DNA from 2 places in the Streptomyces sp. NBC_00448 genome. Region 1 is predicted to be linked to the other one. Evidence: riboswitches for the same ligand, from Rfam matches in the RefSeq annotation. Region 1 holds a riboswitch; the other holds the start of a gene.
What was found. A riboswitch is a leader RNA that binds a small molecule or an ion and turns the genes downstream of it on or off. The one in region 1 is predicted to bind glycine.
Positions count from the first base shown of each region.

Region 2: it holds a riboswitch for glycine, as region 1 does, so the genes downstream of both, gcvT (glycine cleavage system aminomethyltransferase GcvT) here and gcvP (aminomethyl-transferring glycine dehydrogenase) in region 1, are expected to answer to the same signal.

Region 1 covers NZ_CP107913.1:8,833,807-8,837,206, reverse strand. Annotated here, with positions in the region: gene gcvP (aminomethyl-transferring glycine dehydrogenase) at 1-1,914, opposite strand, end outside; glycine riboswitch at 1,973-2,099, opposite strand; glycine riboswitch at 2,100-2,211, opposite strand; gene OG370_RS38010 (PRC-barrel domain-containing protein) at 2,359-2,730, shown strand; gene OG370_RS38005 (DNA polymerase IV) at 2,652-3,400, opposite strand, start outside.
Region 2 covers NZ_CP107913.1:7,006,686-7,010,085, forward strand. Annotated here, with positions in the region: gene gcvH (glycine cleavage system protein GcvH) at 1-124, opposite strand, end outside; gene gcvT (glycine cleavage system aminomethyltransferase GcvT) at 293-1,408, opposite strand; glycine riboswitch at 1,599-1,717, opposite strand; gene OG370_RS30295 (enhanced serine sensitivity protein SseB) at 1,851-2,621, shown strand; gene OG370_RS30300 (enhanced serine sensitivity protein SseB C-terminal domain-containing protein) at 2,895-3,400, shown strand, end outside.

The sequences.
Region 1 (3,400 bases):
CGCGCGCAGGTCGGCGACGTCCACGTCGCCGTCCTGGCTGGTCTTCACCACGACCACGGTCATCCCGGCCATCACCGCGCTGGCGGCGTTGGTGCCGTGCGCGGAGGACGGGATCAGGCAGACCGTACGGTCCAGGTCGCCGTTGGCCCGGTGGTAGGCGCGGACCGCGAGCAGGCCGGCCAGTTCGCCCTGCGACCCGGCGTTGGGCTGGAGGCTGACCTTGTCGTAGCCGGTGATCTCGGCGAGCTGGTCCTCCAGGCCGTGGATCAGGCTGAGGTAGCCCTCGGCCTGGTCGGCGGGCGCGAAGGGGTGCAGGGCGCCGAACTCCGGCCAGGTGACCGGCTCCATCTCGGTGGTCGCGTTGAGCTTCATGGTGCACGAGCCCAGCGGGATCATGCCGCGGTCCAGGGCGTAGTCGCGGTCGGCGAGCCGGCGCAGGTAGCGCAGCATCGAGGTCTCGCTGCGGTGCTGGTGGAAGACCGGGTGGGTGAGGTAGTCGTCGGTGCGCAGCAGGGCATCGGGCAGCGCGTCGGGGGCGGCGGCGTCGAGCGCGTCGATGTCGCCGGTGGCGCCGAAGGCGGCGAGCACCGAGCTGAGCGCGGCGCGGTCGGTGGTCTCGTCGCAGGCGATGCCGACGTGGTCGGCGTCGGTCAGCCGCAGGTTGACGCCGGCGGCGCGCGCGGCGGCCACGACGTCGGCGGCCCGGCCGGGCACGTGGGCGGTCAGCGTGTCGAAGTACGCGTCCTCGACGAGCTCGACGCCGGCCGCGCGCAGGCCCGCGGCGAGCACCGCGGCGTAGCGGTGGGTGCGGCGCGCGATGGCGGCCAGCCCGTCGGGCCCGTGGTAGACGGCGTACATGCCGGCCATCACGGCGAGCAGCACCTGGGCGGTGCAGATGTTGCTGGTGGCCTTCTCCCGGCGGATGTGCTGCTCGCGGGTCTGGAGCGCCAGCCGGAAGGCGGTGTCGCCGTCGGCGTCGACCGAGACGCCGACGAGCCGGCCGGGCAGGTTGCGGGCGTAGGAGTCGCGGACGGCCATGTAGCCGGCGTGCGGGCCGCCGAAGGCCATCGGGACGCCGAACCGCTGGGTGGTGCCGACCGCGATGTCCGCGCCGAGGTCGCCGGGCGAGGTGAGCAGGGTGAGCGCGAGCAGGTCGGCGGCCACGGTGACGATCGCGCCGAGGTCATGCGCCTGCTCGATGACCGGCCGCAGGTCGCGGACGGCGCCCGAGGCGCCGGGGTACTGCAGCAGCACGCCGGTGACGCCGCGCTCGGCGACGTCGGCGGGGATGCCGGCCGACAGGTCGGCGGTGACGACCTCGACGCCGGTCGGTTCGGCGCGGGTCCGGATCACCGCGAGGGTCTGCGGGAAGGTGTCGGCGTCGACCAGGAAGACGCCGTTCTTGACCTTGCCGACCCGGCGGGACAGCGCCATCGCCTCGGCGGCCGCGGTGCCCTCGTCCAGCAGGGATGCCCCGGAGGTGGGCAGGCCGGTGAGGTCGGCGACGACGGTCTGGAAGTTCAGCAGCGCTTCGAGCCGGCCCTGCGAGATCTCCGGCTGGTACGGGGTGTAGGCGGTGTACCAGGCCGGGTTCTCCAGCACGTTGCGCAGGATGACCGGCGGGGTGAAGGTGCCGTGGTAGCCCAGGCCGATCATCGGCGTGAGCACCTGGTTGCGGTCGGCGAGCGCGCGCAGCTCGGCGAGCGCCTCGGCCTCCGTGACGGCGGCGGGCAGACCGAGCGCTTCGGTGCTCTTGATGGTCTCGGGTACGGCGGCGCCCGTCAGTTCGTCCAGCGAGCCGTAGCCGACCTGGGCGAGCATCTTGGCCTGCGCCTCGGCGTCGGGGCCGATGTGGCGGCGGGCGAACGGCCGGCCGGCTTCCAGCTCGGCGAGGGAATTGCGGCGGTCACTCATCTTCGGGGGCCTCCTGGTCTGCAACGACCTTCGGGGGTGCCGCCAAGGCACCCGTACGGCCTCCCCCTCTGTCATCAGAACCTGAGAGCTTCACCGCCCCGGCCCACAGGGCGGCTTTCACCGTCGGTGAGGACGCGCCCGGCGGCCGCGCTGCTTCCGGGACAGGTCCTGCTTTCCAGAGTGACCTCACCCGAGCGGTACGGATGCCTGAGAGATTCCGGGGAGGATTTGCTCCTTCGGCGCCTTCCGCCACCCGCCACCAGGCGGGTTCTTGGAGGACTCTCCCGCACGGGGTCAACGGCCTTCTGCCAGCCTACCAGCGTGATCCGAACACGGATCGGAACAGGTGCCGAGTCGACACCGCCCCTGTTGTGGCTTTGGGTAGGAGTCGGCAGCCGTCGTACGACGGCGGGCCTGGGGTTGGTTGGACTCGTTGGAGGGACCGTGCAGACCGACATCGATCCGCGCAGCCTGATCGGCCGCCGCGCCTTCGACCGTGACGGGACGAGGATCGGCACGGTGGACGAGGTCTACCTCGACGACGCGACCGGCACGCCGGAATGGGCGGCGCTGCGCACCGGCCTGTTCACCCGGGACGCCTTCGTGCCGCTCGGCCCGAGCGAACTGGACGGCGACAAACTGCGGGTGCCGTACGAGAAGGCGCTGATCAAGGACGCGCCGGACTTCGGCGTGGGCCGGCACCTCTCGCCCGAGCAGGAGTTGCAGCTCTACCACCACTACGGAATGGACGTGCCGCGGTCGGGGGCGGAGCCGGCGCCTTCCGGGGACTTCGGCGAGCTGGCCGACGACGACTGAGCCGGATCGGCGGGCGGGTCGCTGCCCGCGTCCACGGGCGGGACCGCTGGCGGGTCTGCCGGCGGACCCGTGTCCTCCGAACCTGCGGGCGGACCGGACGGCGGCGGGTCGCCCGGGTCCACGGGCATCCGCTGGGCGGCCAGGGGCAGCGGATCGCTGGAACTGAGTTCCGGATCATCCACGGGGAAGGTGCGCACCCGGCCCGGCACGGCGTCCGAGGGCACCTCGAAGCGCACGGTCACCCGGCCGACCCCGCTGCCCTGCACCCACCCGGCGCCGTACGTGGCGTGGGTGACGTCGTGGCCCGGCAGCCAGCGGTTCGCCCGCTCGGGGGCCGGCGGGGGGCTGCTGGGCAGCGGCGGCGGGGCGTCGTCCTCCGCCGAGTCGCCGTTCAGCGCCCGCTCGCCCGCGGCCTGGGCGAACAGGTCCTCCTGCGTGAAGTCGGCGAGCCCGGCGACGCCCACCCCGAGCAGCCGCACGCCACCGGTGGTGTCGACGGCCTCGGCGAGCCGGCGGGCGGTCTCGCGCACCACGGCTGGGTCGTCGGTGGGCGCGCGCAGCGTCTCGGAGCGGGTGAGCGTGGAGAAGTCATACCGCCGGACCTTCACCACGACGGTGCGCCCGGAGCGGCCCGCGCCGCGCAGCCGCTGCACGCAGCGCTCGGCGAGCC
Region 2 (3,400 bases), 1.8 Mb from region 1:
AGACCACGTCGCCGAGCGCGTCGGCGGCGTGCGAGGTGATGCCCACCGTGGCCGCGCCGTCGGCGGGGGCGGAGAGCCACTCGTGCTCCTTGCTGTAACGAAGCTGCTCAGGGTTGATGCTCATGGCTGAATTCTCCCGGATCGACAGGGGTGCTCGCGGGTGCGGCACGGCAAACGGAAAGCTGAGGGAAAGGGGGGCGAGGGGGAAGAACGGGGAAACGGCGAGGTGCGGTGCGGTGCGAGTCGCGGAACCGGCGCCGGGTGGGGCGACGGGGGAGCGGGCTCGGTCCGCTCAGCGCTCGCGCCGGTAGAACGGCAGCGCCACGACGTCGTACGGCTCCCGCGAGCCGCGGATGTCCACCGCGACCCCCGGCGTGCCGGGCGCCGCGTGCGCCGCGTCCACGTACGCGATCGCGATCGGCTTGCCGAGGGTCGGCGACGGGGCGCCCGAGGTGACCTCGCCGATCACCGCGCCCGAGGCGTCGGTGACCGGGTAGCCGGCCCGCGGCACCCGGCGGCCCTGCGCGACCAGCCCGACGAGCTTGCGCGGTGGCAGGTCCTTGGCCCGTTCGGCGGCGGCGCCCAGCGCGGCGCGCCCGACGAAGTCCCCGGGCTTGTCGAACTTGACCACCCGGCCGAGCCCGGCGTCGAACGGCGTGACCGAGGCGGTCAGCTCGTGCCCGTACAGCGGCATGCCCGCCTCCAGGCGGAGCGTGTCCCGGCAGGACAGCCCGCACGGCACCAGGCCGGCCGACTCGCCAGCATCGGTCAGCGCCCGCCACAGCCGCTCGGCGTCGGCCGGCGCGACGAACAGCTCGAAGCCGTCCTCCCCGGTGTAGCCGGTGCGGGCGATCAGCGCGTCCACCCCGGCGACGGTGCCGGGCAGCCCGGCGTAGTACTTCAGCCCGTCCAGGTCGGCGTCGGTCACCGCCTTCATGATCGCCGGGGCCTGCGGGCCCTGGACGGCCAGCAGCGCGTACGCGTCGCGGTCGTCGCGGACCTGCGCGTCGTACTCCGCCGCGCGCAGCGCCACCGCGTCGAGCACGGTCTGCGCGTTGGACGCGTTGGCGACGATCATGAACTCCTGCTCGCCGAGCCGGTACACGATCAGGTCGTCGAGGATGCCGCCGTCGGGCGCGCAGATCATCGTGTAGCGGGCCCGGCCCACCGCCAGCGCGGACAGGTGGCCGACCAGGGCGTGGTCCAGCGCCTCGCCCGCCTGCGGGCCGGTCACGGTGATCTCGCCCATGTGCGACAGGTCGAAGAGACCGGCCCGGGTGCGGACCGCCTGGTGCTCCTCGCGCTCGCTGGCGTACCGCAGCGGCATGTCCCAGCCGGCGAAGTCGGTCATGGTCGCGCCGAGGGCGCGGTGCAGGGCGTCGAGCGCGGTGTGACGGGGTTCGCTCATCGGTGACAGGCTCCCAGGCTCGGTCTCGGTGAAGAGGAAGGAGAGATGACGGATGGACACTCCCCATCTGTCATCGGAACCTGAGAGGTTCACCGTGAACCCCGCTCGCGCGGGCCGCGGTTTGCACCTTGGGTGGGCGGGACCGCACACCCGAGGGTGCGCCGACGGCTCCGCCGCTTTTCAGATCTGCCTCGCCCGCGCGGTATCTGTGCCTGAGAGATTCAAGGGAGGACTTGCTCCTTCGGCGCCCGTCCCGGCGCCCGCGAACTGGTCGCGTGCACAGGTCCGGGGCTCTCCCGCGCGGCCTCGAACGGCCGGTATGCAAGTTGTGGTCTTCATCATTGCATGCCCAGGGTCCCCGGCCCCCGGCAGCGGTTAGGGTTTCCCGGGCACGACGCTGCACAACGCTACAGACGCGGTACACGGGCGGACAAGGGTGGACATGGAGAATCCGGCACCGTACATATGGCCGGCGAACGAGCTGGAAGAGGTGCTGGGGGCCAGCCTCGGCAATCCGTCGGCCACACCCCGGCTGCTGGAGGTGCTCGGCCGCTCCCAGGTGTGGGTGCCGCTGCCGAACGGCGGCTCGCCGGACGCGGCCGGCCTCGACCTGCCGACCGTCGTGCTCGGCGGCGCGCCCTACGTACCGGTCTTCAGCTCCGAGCAGCAGTTCCGGCAGGCCGCGGACGGCATGTCCTGCACGGTCGCGCCGGTGCACGAGTTCGCCCGCGGGCTGCCGCCGCTGGTCGGCATCGCGGTCAACCCCGGCGGGGCGGTCGGCGTGCCGCTGCCGCCGGCCGCGGTGGCCCAGCTGTGCCGGCCGGTGCCGGGCGAGCGCGCGCCGCAGTTCTCCGGGGTACGCGGCGCGGACGCGCCCCCCGGTGCCCGGGTGCGGCTGTGGGAGCCGGGCCACGACGAGGAACCGGTGGACTTCCTGGCCGCCGCGGCCGGCGAGTTCGCGGTCACCCCGGTGCTGCTCTCCGGCCGGCGGGCGCTGGCCGCCGTGGAGGAGGAGCCGCCCGCCCTGTTCATCGGTGTGGAACTCGACCGCTGGCAGGAGGACGACCGGGCCGCCGCGATGGACGCGCTCGGCCGGGCGATGGGCGTGGCCCCGCCGCCGTGGCCGGTGCACCTGATCCTGCTGGACGTGGCGCAGGACCCGGTGGGCGACTGGCTGCTGGAGACGGTGCGGCCGTTCTTCGCCCGCGACTGAGTCCGCGACCGAGTTCGCGGGCGAGTCCGCGGGCGAGCCGCGAACCGGCTGCGGCCCGGCGGTGGTCGGGCGGTGATCGGGCCGCGGCCCGGCGGTGATCTTGGCCGCGGTCGTGTGGCGGGCGGGTCCGGCCGCCTCGCGCCCGTTCAACGGTCGTATACCTGGTCTATAGCCGGTTCCGCTTGAGTCGGTCGCCATACCGCTGGGCACACTCGACCTGGTTTGATGTCGTGCGAAGAGCAGAACGAAACGAGGGGAAAGGGGCGGTCCCACGTGATCGCGGGCGCGCAAGGCGGTGCGGCGCAGGCCGGCCATGTGGAGCAGATGCTGCTCCAGGTGGCTCCCGGCCGGTTCGACGCATACGAGAACCTGCTCGCGTCACTCGCCGAGGGCCAGGTGTGGATGCTGCTGTGGCACGGCAGTTCCGGGGCGTCCGACGCGCAGTACGGCACCATGGAGATCGGCGGGTACGGCTACGCGCCGTGCTTCACCTCGCCGCGTGAGCTGGCCGCCAGCGGCTGGAACCGCGACCACGAGGTGGTCTCCGGGCGGGACATCGCGCAGACCCTCTACCCGGACCGCTCCGGGCTGTGGCTCAACCCGCACGCGGCCGGCGGCGGGATCGGCATCCCCTGGGCGGACCTGCGCAGGATCGCGGTCGGGCTCGACCTGCTGCCCGCCGGCCCGCTCCAGATCGGGGAACCGTCCCTGCAGATGCCGCAGTTCTACGCGCTTCTCGCGCAGGCCGCGCACCGCACCTCCGCGGTGCGGGCGCTCCG